DNA from 3 places in the Arthrobacter sp. PGP41 genome. Region 3 is predicted to be linked to each of the others. Evidence: predicted binding sites of a transcription regulator. Region 3 holds the regulator's gene; each other region holds the start of a gene.

Region 1 (5,186 bases), 730 kb from region 3:
GTAACCCTCGGGCAGGGCAAGCGCCTGTTCGACGCCGGGACGATCCCTGCGTCCTTCCGCCTCGCGGAGCCGGCGCGCAGCTTCCCGAAGGGGGCGGTGTCGCTGGTCTATGAGCGCGCGGGCGACGTTGAGACGCAGGACATGCCGGGCACGTAAGTCCGCGCCGCTCCCGCCGTCCCGCCGACGAAAAAACCGGCCCAGCGGATGCTGGACCGGTTTTTTCGCGTACACGGTTGCCCCGTGCGCAGCTACTTGCTAGTGGCTGTGGCCTGCGTGCTCGTCTTCCTCGGCAGGCTTCTCAACAACCAGCGTCTCGGTGGTGAGAACCAGGGCAGCGATGGAAGCTGCATTGCGGAGGGCAGCGCGGGTGACCTTGACGGGGTCGATGACACCGGCAGCGATCAGGTCCTCGTACTCGCCCGACTTGGCGTTGAAGCCGTTGTTGGTTTCGAGCTCGGCAACCTTGGCGGTGATGACGTAGCCATCGAAGCCGGCGTTCTGGGCGATCCAGCGCAGCGGCTGGACGAGCGCGCGGCGGACAATGCCCACGGCAGCGGCGGCGTCGCCTTCGAGTGCCTTGACGGCCGGGTCCTCATCCAGTGCCTTCAGGGCGTGGATCAGGGCCGAGCCACCGCCGGCGACGATACCTTCTTCAAGGGCAGCGCGCGTGGAGGAAACAGCGTCCTCGATGCGGTGCTTCTTCTCCTTGAGCTCAACCTCGGTGGCTGCGCCCACCTTGATGACACCGATGCCGCCGGCCAGCTTGGCCAGGCGCTCCTGGAGCTTTTCACGGTCCCAGTCGGAATCGGTGCGGGTCAGCTCAGCGCGGAGCTGGGCCACGCGTGCTGCCACGTCTTCGGCCGAGCCTGCGCCGTCAACGATGGTGGTGTTGTCCTTGGTGACCGTGATGCGGCGGGCGGTACCCAGCACCTCAAGGCCGACGGTGTCCAGGCTGAGGCCCAGTTCCGGGGAGACAACCTGCGCGCCGGTGAGGGTGGCGATGTCCTGCAGCATGGCCTTGCGGCGGTCGCCGAAGCCGGGAGCCTTGACGGCGACGACGTTCAGCGTGCCGCGGATGCGGTTGACGATCAGCGTGGACAGGGCCTCGCCCTCAACGTCCTCGGCAATGATGAACAGCGGCTTGCCGGCCTGCAGCGCCTTCTCCAGCAGCGGCAGGAATTCCTGGATGCTGGAGATCTTGCCCTGGTTGATCAGGATGAGGGCGTCCTCGAGGATTGCTTCCTGGCGTTCCGCGTCCGTGACGAAGTACGGGGACAGGTAGCCCTTGTCGAACTGCATGCCCTCGGTCAGGACCAGTTCGGTCTGCGTGGTGGAGGATTCCTCGATGGTGATCACACCATCCTTGCCGACCTTGCCGAATGCCTCGGCGAGGAGCTCGCCAACCTCGTCGCTCTGGGCGGAGATAGCTGCAACGTTGGCCACCTGGGTGCCTTCAACGGGGCGGGCGTTCTCCAGCAGGCGGGCGGCGACGGCTTCAACGGAAACCTCGATGCCCCGCTTGATCTGGCCGGGGGCTGCGCCTGCCGCTACGTTGCGCAGGCCTTCCTTGACCAGGGCCTGGGCCAGGACGGTTGCCGTGGTGGTGCCGTCACCGGCAACATCGTTGGTCTTGGTCGCCACTTCCTTGGCCAGCTGCGCGCCAAGGTTCTCGTAGGGGTCGTCCAGCTCCACTTCGCGGGCGATGGTGACGCCGTCGTTCGTGATGGTGGGAGCGCCCCACTTCTTGTCCAGGACGACGTTGCGGCCGCGGGGGCCGAGCGTCACCTTGACGGTGTTGGCGAGCTTATCGATGCCGGCTTCAAGAGACCGGCGGGCAGCGTCGTTAAACGCAAGCTGCTTTGCCATGGTTTTGTCCTTTCAAGACAGAACCCCGCGCAGCCGACCAGCAGAATGCATGACCAGCGGCACGGGGATCCGGAGAGTTACTTTACGACGATCGCCAGGACGTCGCGGGCGGACAGCACGAGGTACTCGGTGCCGCCGGTCTTGACTTCGGTTCCGCCGTACTTGGAGTAGATAACGACGTCGCCAACGGCTACGTCGACAGGAACGCGGTTGCCGTCTTCAAAGCGGCCGGGGCCTACTGCAACAACTTCGCCTTCCTGCGGCTTCTCCTGCGCGGAGTCCGGGATGACCAGGCCGGAAGCCGTGGTCTGCTCGGCTTCGAGCGGGCGGACAACAATACGATCCTCAAGAGGCTTAATAGAGACCGACACTCGGACCTCTCCTTTTCGTCAGCAAATTCGTGGACTGGAAAGCTTTCCGCCGTGGCTGGCAACCGTCGTCGCGGTGCCGGCAGCAGCCTGGCTGGCAGCTCTTCATGTGTTAGCACCCTCCTAGGGAGAGTGCTAATGAAGACTCTATGTAAGGGTTAGCACTCGGTCAAGGCGAGTGCCAGCGTTTCGTCACGGGCGGACACCAACCCATGTACATTTGACCGGTGCGAGCAGCCCTGTACCTGACCCTTGCCACCCTCTTCTGGGCAGGCAACTTCGTTGTAGGCCAGGCCGCCATGGAAACCATGCAGCCGCTTCAGCTGACCTTCTGGCGCTGGGCCCTGACTGCCGTGCCGCTGCTGGTCCTGGCGCAGGCGGTGGACAGGCCGGACTGGCGCGCTGTCCTGCGCCGCTGGCCGATGCTCCTTCTCCTGAGCTGCCTTGGCATGAGCGCCTACACCCTGCTGCTCTACAGTGCGCTGGGGCACACCTCGGCGCTGAATGCATCCCTGGTGACTGCGGCAAACCCTGCCCTGATCATGATCCTGGCTGCCATCCTGCTCCGGGACAGGCCGGGCCCCCTGAGCTGGGTGGGCGTTGCCCTGGGCCTGGCAGGGGTCCTGCTGATCCTGGCCGGCGGCAACCTGCAGCGGCTGCTGACGTTCTCGATCGATGCCGGCGAATGGCTGATCGTCGCGGCCATCACCGTCTGGGGCTTCTACACGATCGCCGCCCGCAGGCTTTCCGTCCCGGCCATTACGTCCACGGCGGTGCAGGTGGCCATGGCGGCGGTTGTCCTGGTTCCCTTTGCGGCGGCCACCGGGGCCGGACTCCCGGCCACATCCTCCGAGGGCTGGTCGCTGGCCTACATCGTCCTGTTCCCCTCCCTGGGTTCCTACCTGCTCTGGAACCTAGCCCTTAAGCACACCACGGCAGCCAACGCCGGCAACTACCTGAACCTCATCGCCGTGTTCACCGCCATCATCACGGTTGCTCTCGGGCAGCCCGTCACGGTCCCGCAAATCCTGGGCGGCGTTCTGGTCATTTCCGGGGTTCTGCTCACCAGTGCGGGCGGAAAGGCACCTCAGCGGCCCAGGTCGTCGAAGTCGACGTCCTCACCGCCGTCGGCCTCGCCTGCGAAATTCCGCCCCCGGTAGAGGAAGAAGGCAGAGGCCAGGGCGGCCAGCAGCGACGCGACGAGGAAGACGACGCTGCCGGCGCGGGCTCCGTCGTACAGCCCGCGGATATCCCGGGCCTCCTGGGTGTCGTCCTTGATGTCGTTGCCGCCCACCGAATAGACCGTGGCGTTGAAGGTATCCAGGAAAAAGATGATCACCAGGAGCGCCAGGCAGACCACCGCCACTACGGAGCTGGCGATCAGTGCCGGCCGGGCGAACCTCGCCGGCCCGCCGTCCCCGGGTTGGTGGTGACGGGACTGCTGCGGACCTGCACTGTGGTTCATGGCTTCAACCCTATCGGCATAGCGCCGGCCCGCTCCTCCACTAGGCTGGAACCCATGGCTCACGCTCCCCAGGACCAGATTGCACCGCTGCTCACCCCTGAAGGCTGGGAGCTCCTGGCGTCCCTGGGCCCCTACCAGGAAGACAAATCCTTCGAGCTGAACTCGGCCCTCCGCAAGGCCGGCCACTCCCCCGAACTGGTTTCCGCCGTCCTGACCCAGTCCCGGCTCCGCACCAAGGCCGCCGCGAAGTTCGGCGAGTTCGCCCGCAGCATGCTGTTCACCCAGGCAGGGCTGGAACAGGCAACCCGGCTGAACGTTGCCGCCCGCCATGCCCAGCGGTTCGCCGAGGCCGGCATCCGCCACGTGGCGGACCTGGGCTGCGGCCTGGCCGCCGACTCGCTGGCGCTGGCCTCCATGGACATCAAGGTCACCGCCGTGGAGATGGATGAGACGACGGCGGCCTGCGCCACGGTGAACCTCATTCCGTTCCCCAACGCCACCGTGGTCCACGCGGACGCCACGGCGGTGCCGCTGGACGGGGTCGACGGCGTCTGGCTAGATCCTGCGCGCCGCGTCACTTCGACGTCGGGCACCACGCGGATCTGGGACCCTGAAGCCTTTTCGCCACCGTTGTCCTTCGTTGAGGGCCTGGCCGCGTCCGGCCTGGCCGTTGGGGTCAAGATGGGCCCGGGCATGCCGCACGCGTCCGTTCCTGCCGGCTGTGAGGCACAGTGGGTTTCGGTGGCCGGCGATGTCACCGAGGTGGCGCTGTGGTTCAACGCGGTGCGCCGGCCCGGAGTCCGCCGGGCCGCACTGGTGCTTGGCGCCCAGGGTGCGGCGGAGCTGACCAGCGGGGAAGACTTCGGGGCAGGTCCCGCCGCGCCGGTGGGGCCGGTGGAGGGCTACCTGTACGAACCGGACGGCGCGGTGATCCGGGCCGGACTGGTGGCCGACATCGCACTGCAACTGGGCGGGCACCTGGTGGATGAGCACATCGCCTATGTGTGCGCGCCGGAGCTGGTGGACACCCCGTTCGCGCGCCCCTACAAGGTCCTTAACGTGATGCCCTACAACGTGAAGGCACTCAAGGCCTGGGTGAAGGCCGAGGGCATCGGCGTCCTGGACATCAAGAAGCGCGGCACCGCCGTCACGCCTGAGGAGCTCCGCAAGCAGTTGCTGCCCGGCGGGAAGGGCGCAGCCGGAAAGAATTCCGGCAAGAGGGCCGGGACCAAAACGGCCACCCTGGTCCTGACCCGTATTGGCGAGGACCGGGTGGCCATCGTGGTGGAGCCGGTGCAGGGCACTGCCCTCGAAGAAAAGGCTACTGCGCGCGCATGAACTCTTCTGCCGCGCGCACCTGCCCGGCAGTGGGCCGGATGCCGGTGTAAAGCACAAACTGCTCCAAGGCCTGGATGGTTGCAACTTCGGCACCGGTAATTACGGGTTTCCCCGCCGCCCGCGCCGCCTTGACCAGCGGTGTCTCGGCG
Region 2 (5,186 bases), 1.5 Mb from region 3:
CTTTGCGCTTCCATCCCGGCATCCACTTGGTGATCGAGTTGATGACGTACTGGCTGTCGCAGAGGATGTGCAGGTCCTCCTGGGGAAGGTGCGCCGTGGCCCGCAACAGGTCCAGGACCGCCATCAGCTCGCCTTGGTTGTTCGTCCCGTGGGGCCATCCTCCGGCGCGCCAGCAATCGTCGTTCACGTACCAGGCCCAGCCGGCCGGACCGGGGTTTCCCAAGGCCGAACCGTCGGCCGCTGCAGTAATTGTCACCGGTCCATCCTCCCAGACCGGCAGGACAAACCGGGCCTTTGCCGCAACCACTCCACGAAAACAAATGCGGCCCCCTCAGTGAGGGGGCCGCATTTTGTTTACAGCGGGACAAGGCCCGGCAGGAGGGCTTAGAAGCCGCCCATGCCGCCCATGTCGTCGCCGCCGCCCATGGGGGCCGGGTTCTTCTCCGGCTTGTCGGCAACTACAGCTTCGGTGGTGAGGAACAGGCCGGCAATGGAAGCCGCGTTCTGCAGGGCAGAGCGGGTTACCTTGACGGGGTCGTTCACGCCGGCAGCCAGCAGGTCGACGTACTCGCCGGTTGCGGCGTTCAGGCCGTGTCCTGCGGGCAGGCCGCGAACCTTGTCCACCACAACGCCCGGCTCCAGGCCGGCGTTGAATGCGATCTGCTTCAGCGGAGCATCGATGGCCACGCGGACGATGTTGGCACCGGTGGCCTCGTCGCCGGACAGCTGCAGGTTGGCGAATGCCTTGGCGCCGGCCTGGATGAGGGCCACGCCGCCACCGGCAACGATGCCTTCTTCAACAGCGGCCTTGGCGTTGCGCACTGCGTCTTCGATGCGGTGCTTGCGCTCCTTGAGCTCAACCTCGGTTGCGGCACCGGCCTTGATGACTGCAACGCCGCCGGCCAGCTTGGCCAGGCGTTCCTGCAGCTTCTCGCGGTCGTAGTCCGAATCGGAGTTCTCGATCTCGGCGCGGATCTGGGACACGCGGCCGGCGATCTGGTCGGCGTCGCCGGCACCCTCGACGATGGTGGTCTCGTCCTTGGTGACAACAACCTTGCGCGCCTTGCCCAGGAGTTCCAGGCCGGCGTTTTCCAGCTTGAGTCCGACTTCCTCGGAGATGACCTGGCCGCCGGTGAGGACAGCGATGTCGGCAAGCTGTGCCTTGCGGCGGTCACCGAAGCCCGGAGCCTTGACGGCCACGGACTTGAAGGTGCCGCGGATCTTGTTGACGATCAGGGTGGCCAGGGCCTCGCCCTCGATGTCCTCGGCGATGATCAGCAGCGGCTTGTTGGACTGCATGACCTTTTCGAGGACAGCAACCAGTTCCTTGACGTTGGAGATCTTGGAGTTGACGATCAGGATGTACGGATCCTCGAGGACCGTTTCCTGGCGCTCCGCGTCGGTAACGAAGTACGCGGAAATGTAGCCCTTGTCGAAGCGCATGCCTTCGGTGAGTTCGAGCTCCAGGCCGAAGGTGTTGGATTCCTCGACCGTGATGACGCCTTCCTTGCCCACCTTGTCCAGGGCTTCGGCGATCAGCGCACCGATTTCCTCGTCACCGGCAGAGATGGATGCCGTTGCGGCAATCTCTTCCTTGGTTTCGATCTCCTTGGCGGAGTTCAGCAGCTCGGCGGTGACGGCCTCAACGGCCTTTTCGATGCCACGCTTGAGGGACAGCGGGTCGGCGCCGGCGGCAACGTTGCGCAGGCCTTCCTTGACGAGGGCCTGGGCCAGCACGGTAGCGGTGGTGGTTCCGTCGCCAGCGACGTCGTCGGTCTTCTTGGCAACTTCCTTGACCAGCTCGGCGCCGATCTTCTCGTAAGGATCGTCCAGCTCGATCTCCTTGGCGATGGAAACACCATCGTTGGTGATCGTGGGAGCGCCCCACTTCTTTTCGAGGACGACGTTGCGTCCACGCGGGCCGAGGGTGACCTTAACGGCGTCGGCGAGGGTGTTAAGGCCCCGCTCAAGGCCGCGGCGTGCCTCTTCATCAAATGCAATGATCTTGGCCATAACGGCAGTAGTCCTTTCGGGACAGTCGTTAAGAATGAACCTTCGCTGCAGTGCCCGCGACGGACGACCCTTTGCCGGCGGCCTCTGTATGCCTCCGGGTGCGGATCTCACTCCAGTAAGGTGTTTCTTCGCTCCTCGCCCGCTGCCGCGCGCCGCCGGCCGGAACCAGGCTTTGCTTTAGCAGTCGGTACGTCAGAGTGCTAAGTCAATAATTAGCACTCCCCACGTGAGAGTGCAAGCGAAAAGGGCGCGGAAACCGCTGCGGCGGGCATCTCTACGCCAACGGCGATCAGCCGGCACGTCCTGCAGTTTCGCGGCCGGTGGGCGTTGGATTGTTGTCTGCCCCGTAGGTGAATACCGTGAACGTTGCCGAGGTGATGTCACCGTTGGCGTCGAAGGCAACCGGGCCGGATTCGCCGTCGTAATCAATGCCGGCACCGGAGGCCTTCACTGCAAGGCATTCCCTGTAGCCGGGGCAGGGCGGGCCCGGCGCCGTTGCAGCCCCGCCGGCCGCTCCGGCCGCAGTCCCGCCGGAGACGGCGACGAGGTTCGCCGCTATTGAGCGGCCGGAGTCGTCCTCGGCCTTGGCAGCCGCGAGGGCCGCGAGGGTCACGGCGTCATACGTCTCCGCTGCGAAGGACACATCCTTCAGGCCCGGATCGATGCCCAGGAGCCTTTCCTGGAAGGCGGCCGATGGCAGCTCTCCGGGGACCACGGCACGGGCGCCCTCCAGGGCTTTGGTTCCCAGCTTGGACGCGTAGCGGCCGAAGGCGCCTTCACTGAGGATGATCTTCGAACCGGCCAGGGCGGCGTTGTTGAGTTCGGCCAGGGCACCCTGGGCGCCGTCGCGGGCCACCAGGATGACGGCGTCGGGTTCCGCCCCGCGGGCGGCGGCAGCGGCACTTCCCGCTTCACCCGGTTTGAAGCCGGCCGTGGCAACCACGTCCAGGCCGGCCTGTTCCGCGGAATCGGCGACGACGGCGGAGACGTCGGTGCCGTAGGCACCTTCCTGGAACATCACGAAGACGGTGGAGGCGCCGGCGTCCTTGGCGAGCTTAGCCAGCACCGGTCCCTGCGCGACGTCGGCGGCCGCCGTCCGGAAGTAGTATCCGCCGCTGGGGATGCTGCTGAGCCCGGCCGCGGTGTTGGCCGGCGAGATCATCGGCGTCCTGGCCCGGGAGAGGATGTCCACGGCGGCCTTGGCGTGGCTGGAGTCGGTGGGGCCGATCACTACGTCGGCCTTGGCCTGGACCAAAGCCTGCGCCTGCGCCGCTGTATCCTGGCCGGCTTCATAGGGCAGCAGTTCCACGGGCCGGCCTTTGTGGCCGCCGGCAGCATTTATTTCTTTGACTGCGAGCTTGGCTGCGGCCGCCTGGGGCGCGTTCAGGAAGCTGCTTTGCCCCGCGTTGTCCAGAATGAGGCCAATCCGCAGGGCGCCGTCACCGGACGCCTCCGCTGTTTCCACGCGGGCGTTTCCGGTGACCCCGGAACAGGCGGTGAGGGCCAGCGTGGAGCAGAGGGCAGCGGCGAACGCAGGACGGAGGGCCCGGGCAGGGACAAACAGATGCTTCACTCGGCCGGCCGGACGCTTTCCGCCTGGGGGCCCTTCTCGCCTTCGCCGACTTCCAGTTCCACCCGCTGCCCCTCGTCCAGTGCCCGGTAACCTTCGCCCTGGATGGCAGACCAGTGGACGAAGATGTCGTCGCCGGAGCCGTCAACGGTGATGAACCCGTAGCCCTTTTCCGCGTTGAACCACTTGACGGTTCCTCGTGCCATGGTGACCACTCTTTCCGTTAGGTCCGGGGATGCTGCGCCGGTGCCGCCGTGCCGGGCCGAAGCCCGGAATTTACTCTAGCCAATGCATATTGGTGCCGCTGGCACCCGGCGGTGCTGCGGGCAAACGTTATTCAGGCGTAACGCTGTGCCCCCGGACCGGGTGCGGCCCCGCGCAGCGCGGCCGGTGAAAGAACCGGGCTTACCGGTACCCCGGGCCCAGCACAACCACCAGCGGTACCTGGAATTCGGTGCTGCTGACCACAGTGGGGACGCCCAGGAGTTCCGCGAGGGCTTCTGCGTTGGCCCGTTGGGCTGGCCCCGAATAGAAAATGACGGAGCCCTGCTGCGGCGCGCCGGCCCAGTTCCCCACCTGTCCCAGGGGCCAGCCGTCCGCCTGCACGGTTCCGCCTACACGGCTTGCCAGCCCGGCGGTCCCGGCGGCGTTGTAGACCGCCACGGCCTGGGTTTTGTCTACGGACGAAGCCTGCGCCGTGGGCCGGGTGCTGGGCCCCGTCCCAGTTGCGGGGACCGTGTCGGTTCCGGCCGTTTCCTGCGCGGCGGAGGGCTCAGGCTCTGCCGAGGGGGCGGTGGACGCGCCCGGCTCCGCGGAAGGGGTCGACCCCGCTCCGGCCAGCGGCGCTTCCAGGCTCGACGAGGCCTGGCTTGCCGGACCGGCAAATCCCAGCTTGGGCAGGATCAGGAAGGAAACCAGCCCGATGGCCAGGGCAACGCATCCCACCGCCAGGACGGGCCACAGCCGGACCCGTGACGGAGCAGAGGCTGTGCGATGGACACCTTGTCGCGACGCGGTCTCCGGGACCTTGTCGAATTCATCGCGGGCGTATTTGGTCATGGGAATGAGACATCCTTGCGTGTTGCTGCTGAGGAACCAGCGTGAGCGTCTTATGCGTCGGACCCCAGGCGCCGTGCAGTGCGTGCACGGTGACGCGACGTACGTAGTCTACGCAATCTCTTGACCAGCATGGGGTCGTGGGCCAGCGCATCCTCGGTGTCGATCAGGGCGTTGAGGAGCTGGTAATAGTGCGTCGCGGAGAGATTAAAGAGTTCCCTAATGGCCTGTTCCTTGGCACCGGCGTACTTCCACCACTGCCGTTCCAGGGCGAGCATCTGCTGGTCACGCTCGTTCAGGGGGGAATCCCGCAGCCTGAAATCCGGCAGCAGGGCGTTCCGTTGTTCCTGCTCCGGCAGGTGCTCCCGAGCTGGTTCCGCCACGGCGCACTCTCCCTTGCTGGTTACGTAAAATGTCTGACCCCCATGCTACGGACGAATAACACTGTTGTCATTTGTGCCGGGGGCCTGGCGGACCGGGGCACAGTGGCCGCCCTGCGAGAATGGGACGGTGTTTGAATCAGATGCCCTTTTCGAACTGGCGCAGG
Region 3 (5,186 bases):
ACGGCGCTGTCGTATCAGCCGGACCACATCAGCGCCTACGCGCTGATCATCGAGGAGGGCACCAAGCTCGCCGCCCAGATCCGCCGTGGCGAAGTTCCAGGGATCGACGACGACGACCACGCCGACAAGTACGAGCTCGCCGACGACCTCATCACCAAAGCAGGCCTGGGCTGGTACGAGGTCAGCAACTGGGCCCGCACGCCGGAGCAGGCGTGCCGCCACAACCTCGCTTACTGGCGCGGTGACGACTGGTGGGGGATCGGGCCCGGCGCCCACTCGCATGTGGGCGGCGTGCGGTGGTGGAACGTCAAACACCCCACGGCCTACGCCGGACGCCTCGCGCAGGGTGTGTCACCGGCGGCCGGCAGGGAAACCCTGGACCAGGAGACCCGGGGCGTCGAGCGTGTGATGCTCGAGGCCCGCCTCCAGTCCGGCCTCGAAGTGTCGTCGCTGGGCCCGGAAGGACGGCATGAGGTTGCCGGGCTGATCGCGGACGGCCTGGTGGATCCTGCTGCCGCTTTCAGGGGCAGGCTGGTCCTCACCCTCAAAGGCAGGCTGCTGGCAGACGCGGTGGTCCGCCGGGTCCTGCCGGCCTGACCGCACCAAGCAACGCGGGGCCACTTCCCGCCCGATATCCTTGCCGGATTGGGACGGAAGTGACCCCGTGTTGTTCGTGACGGTTACTTGATCCAGCGCAGGTTGTACTGATAGCGGTGCGGCTGGCCACGGTTGACATGGATGCCGGCCGCCACCGAAAAGCAGGTGAGCGCAATCCAGATGAGGGTGGCAATAACGGCGAAGACGTTGCCGATCACGGGGACGAAGACCACCAGGATGTTCGCCACCAGGGCAGCAATGGTGGGCGGGAGGCTGAAGTTCAGGGCTTCCTTGGATTCCTGCGCCGTGAAGGGGCCGCGGTCCCGGAAGATCAGGTAGATCAGCAGCGACGGAACGCAGCCCAGGATGCCCCCGAAGTGCGCCATGGTGGCCCATTGCCGGTCTTCGCTGGCCGTCAGGGGCAGCGCATTCGCGGGAACGCCGTGGTACTCCGAACGGCCCTGGCCGCCCGGGCTGTCCCTGTGATCGCGTGCGTTTTCTGCCACAGTCTGTTCCTTCTGAAGTGCAATGGTGCCGGCTAAGAAAGCTTATTGGGTGTGCCGGGCCTGCAATGTTGCAGGATCCGCAATACCAAGAATACTTGGTACCGGCCCCATATCCGGCCCGGAATGCTTACGCCGGGGCAGAGCCGTCCTTCAGGGCACGGTGAGGAAGTCGATGACTTCCTCGACCCTGCCCAGCAGGGAAGCTTCCAGGTCCGCGTACGAGCGGACGGCGCCGAGCAGTTTCTGCCAGCCAAGCCCGATGTCTTCCTTTGTGGCATGGGGCCAGCCGAACGCTGCGAGGATCCCGGTCTTCCAGTCCTGCCCGCGCGGCACTACCGGCCACTGCTCAATGCCCAGGACGGCGGGCCGGATGGCCTGCCACACGTCCACGTAAGGGTGGCCCACAATCAGGACGTTCCCCGCAGCACCCGGCGAGGCCATGACGGCGTCCGCAATGCGGGATTCCTTGGAATCCGGCACCAGGTGGTCCACCAGGACGCCCAGGCGCCTGCCCGGTCCCGGCCTGAACTCTGCAACTGCCGCCGCCAGGTCATCAATGCCGTGCAGGGGTTCGACGACGATGCCTTCCACGCGCAGGTCGTCTCCCCAGACCTTTTCCACCAGTTCGGCGTCGTGCTTTCCTTCCACCCAGATGCGGCTGGCCTTGGCCACCTGTGCCCGGTGGCCGGCCACCCGGACGGACCCGGAGGCGGTCCGGCCGGGTCCGGCAACGGCACCGGCGGCCTGCCGCGGGGCCGGGGGCAGGAGCTTAATGGCCTGGCCTTCGAGGAGGAACCCGAAACCAAGCCGGAAGGACCGGGACTTTCCGCGCCTGTCCTCCAGGGCGACCACGTGCATGCCGCCGGATTTTTCCACCCGGGTCACGGCGCCCACCCAGCCGGACTGGACATCCTCAAGCACCATTCCCCGTTCAACGGGAACCTCGGGCAGTTCAGTTTTTGCGGGAGCGGACAAGTCGCGTGGGCCCCAGTTCTGGTACTGCATGGTTTCACTCCGCCTAGCGTTCGGTCACAGGTCCGGATTTTCGCCCGGAGCGGTACCAATGCTAGCAACGGCGGGAGTCATAATAGACTGTTAGCACTGAGGCATGTCGAGTGCTAACCCTTGAGGTGGCACAGCGCGGGCGGCGCGTCCGCCCGAACCCTGGATGGAGGTGGAGTATGAGCGAGCCACGCAAACTTGAAGTGCTGCGTGCAATCGTGGAGGACTACGTCCATTCCCGGGAACCCGTGGGTTCCAAGGCCCTGGTGGAGCGGCACCATCTCGGTGTGTCCAGCGCAACGATCAGGAACGATATGGCCGCCCTGGAGGAAGAGGGCCTGATCACCGCTCCGCACACCAGCGCCGGGCGTATCCCCACTGACAAGGGTTACCGGCTCTTCGTGGACCAGATCTCGGCCGTCAAACCCCTGTCCCAGGCTGAGCGCAGGGCCATCCAGTCGCTGCTGGAAGGGTCTGACGACCTGGACGACGTCCTTGACCGCACGGTCCGCCTGTTGTCGCAGCTGACCAACCAGGTTGCCGTGGTCCAGTATCCGCACCTGAGCCGGGCACTGGTCCGCCATATCGAGTTCGTCCTCCTCGCACCGCGTAAGGTGCTGGTGGTGCTGATCGCGAACAGCGGCAAAGTGGAACAGCGCGTTATCGACGTCGGCCAGGACCTGGGGGACGACGCCCTCGCCACCCTGAGGGCACGGTTCCTTGGCTCCCTTGCCGGCACTCCGCTGAGCCAGCTCGCGCAGTCCCTGCCGGCAGTGGTGGCCACCGCCGGCCCGGGGCAAGGGCAGGCGGCCCAGGCCCTCGCCGTCGGCCTCGAGGGCCTGGCCCAGAGCAGCCGGGAGGACCGCATGGTCATGGCGGGCACCGCCAACCTTGCGCGGTCCAACGTGGACTTTCCGCTCAGCATCGGACCGGTCCTGGAAGCGCTTGAGGAACAGGTGGTCATGCTGCGCCTGCTAAGCGAAATGGCGCAGGACCATCGCGGGGTGGCCGTCAGCATCGGCCGCGAGAATCCCTACGACGGCCTGGCCGAGGCCTCCGTCGTTGCCACAGGGTACGGACCGGACCACGTTGCGAAAATTGGTGTCCTGGGACCAACCAGGATGGATTATCCCACCACCATGGCCGCAGTCAGGGCCGTTGCCCGCTACCTTTCGCGGATCCTGGGACCCTGACGTTTTCCCGTCCCCGGGCATGCAGAGCATTTTCCGCAGTCCAACTGCAGGCAGTACAACAAGGAAGAGATACAAACTTTGAGCAGCCACTACGACGTCCTTGGAGTCTCACCGGAGGCCACGGGAGAAGAGATCAAGAAGGCCTACCGCAAACTGGCGCGCACCCTTCACCCGGACGTCAACCCCGGTGAAGACGCGTCGGACCGCTTCAAGGCCGTGACCCACGCCTACGAGGTTCTGTCGGACCCGCAGAAGCGCCGTGTCTACGACACCACCGGCAACGAGAACGGCACGGACAACGGCTTCGGCGGAGGCGGCTACGCGGGCCAGGGATTCGCGTTCCAGGACATTTTCGACACGTTCTTCGGCGCCGGCGGAACAACCGGCCCGGCTTCCCGCGTCAGGCGCGGCCAGGACGCGCTCATCAGTGTCCGCATCGAACTCCGCGACGCTGTCTTCGGCGTCAACAAGAAACTCGAAGTGGACACGGCCGTCACGTGCCCCACCTGCGAAGGTTCCTGCTGCCGGCCGGGAACCCATCCGGAACGCTGCGACATCTGCGGCGGCAGCGGCCAGGTCCAGCGGGCCGTGCGCTCCATCCTGGGACAGGTCATGACCGCCGCCCCGTGCGGTACCTGCGAGGGCTTCGGCACCGTCATCAAGGACCCCTGCAATGAATGCAGCGGCCAGGGACGCGTCCGCAGCCGCCGTTCGCTGACCATCAAGGTTCCCGCCGGCGTAGCCACCGGAACCCGCATCCAGCTCTCCGGCCAGGGCGAAGCAGGTCCGGCCGGCGGCCCTGCCGGCGACCTCTACGTCGAGATCCGCGTGAACAACGACGCCACCTATGTCCGTGATAACGACGACCTCCACGCAACCCTGCACATTCCCATGACCGCTGCCGCACTGGGCACCGAGGTGAGCCTGGAAACGTTCGACGGACCGCAGGAAATCGACGTCAAGCCCGGCACCCAGTCCGGCGAGATCATCACACTTCGCGGACTTGGCGTGACCCACCTTCGCGGGTACGGGCGCGGCGACCTGAAAGTGCACCTCCAAGTCGAGACTCCAGCCAAGCTCGACGCCGCGCAGGAGGACCTCCTGCGTCAGCTTGCCAAGATGCGCGGCGAGCAGATCACTGAGGGCAAGCTTGCAGCCAGCGGGGGCATGTTCGCCAAGCTCCGGGACCGGCTCGGTAACCTGTAGCGGTGAGCAATCCGGTCTTTTTCACCCCTCCCGGTTCCCTTGACCAACTGGTGGCGGGAGACGTCTTTGTCCTGGATGGGCCGGAGGCGCGGCACGCCGTCACAGTGAAGCGGCTTGCCCCCGGCGAGTCCGTTGACATCGTGGACGGCGCCGGGACCCGTATGAGCGGAAAGGTGGTTGCGGCCTCCTCCTCCGGGCTGGGTGTTGAGTGTGCTTCCCTTGCTGTTGAGCCGCAACCGGGGACCAGGCTGGTGCTGGTACAGGCACTGGCGAAGGGCGACCGCGACGAACTTGCCATCGAGACGGCAACTGAACTCGGGATTGACGCCGTCATACCCTGGCAGTCCGAACGGTCCATCGTCCGGTGGAAAGGCGACCGGGCCGCGAAAGCCCACGCCAAATGGCAGTCCGTGGTCACGGCAGCAGCGAAGCAGGCGCGCCGCGCGTGGGTTCCCGAGGTGCGGCCCGCCGTCGACACCGCCGCGCTGGCCGCCCTCGTGGAGGCTGCAGGGCTTGCCGTGATCCTGCATGAAGACGCGGTTCGCCCCTTGCGGACCGTGCTGGAAGCATGGCAGCGCGGCGGAACCTCAACGGAGCCCCGCGAAGTCCTCCTGATCGTTGGGCCGGAAGGCGGAATCAGTCCTCGGGAAGTAACCCGGCTGTGCGGCAAAGGTGCCGTCAC

The links. Region 3 encodes HrcA, which represses chaperone genes, less so after heat shock. Its sites were predicted from a motif close to TTNGCACTCGNNNNNNNCGAGTGCNAA; they were not measured.
Region 1: a site for HrcA is predicted at 2,393-2,419, ahead of groES (co-chaperone GroES). Genes of this name have one in related genera too.
Region 2: a site for HrcA is predicted at 2,191-2,217, ahead of groL (chaperonin GroEL). Genes of this name have one in related genera too.

What each region holds. Positions count from the first base shown of each region.
Region 1 covers NZ_CP026514.1:3,038,807-3,043,992, forward strand. Annotated here, with positions in the region: gene C3B78_RS13820 (dihydrofolate reductase family protein) at 1-156, shown strand, start outside; gene groL (chaperonin GroEL) at 256-1,866, opposite strand; gene groES (co-chaperone GroES) at 1,944-2,237, opposite strand; gene C3B78_RS13835 (DMT family transporter) at 2,462-3,394, shown strand; gene C3B78_RS13840 (hypothetical protein) at 3,322-3,699, opposite strand; gene C3B78_RS13845 (class I SAM-dependent methyltransferase) at 3,754-5,037, shown strand; gene C3B78_RS13850 (shikimate 5-dehydrogenase) at 5,021-5,186, opposite strand, start outside.
Region 2 covers NZ_CP026514.1:806,117-811,302, reverse strand. Annotated here, with positions in the region: gene C3B78_RS03770 (ribonuclease HI family protein) at 1-256, opposite strand, end outside; gene groL (chaperonin GroEL) at 385-2,013, opposite strand; gene C3B78_RS03760 (ABC transporter substrate-binding protein) at 2,303-3,586, opposite strand; gene C3B78_RS03755 (cold-shock protein) at 3,583-3,789, opposite strand; gene C3B78_RS03750 (LytR C-terminal domain-containing protein) at 3,989-4,642, opposite strand; gene C3B78_RS03745 (DUF3263 domain-containing protein) at 4,693-5,022, opposite strand; gene C3B78_RS03740 (uracil-DNA glycosylase) at 5,150-5,186, shown strand, end outside.
Region 3 covers NZ_CP026514.1:2,307,432-2,312,617, reverse strand. Annotated here, with positions in the region: gene hemW (radical SAM family heme chaperone HemW) at 1-597, shown strand, start outside; gene C3B78_RS10515 (DUF4870 domain-containing protein) at 681-1,103, opposite strand; gene C3B78_RS10510 (DUF3097 domain-containing protein) at 1,254-2,108, opposite strand; gene hrcA (heat-inducible transcriptional repressor HrcA) at 2,285-3,298, shown strand; gene dnaJ (molecular chaperone DnaJ) at 3,377-4,504, shown strand; gene C3B78_RS10495 (16S rRNA (uracil(1498)-N(3))-methyltransferase) at 4,507-5,186, shown strand, end outside.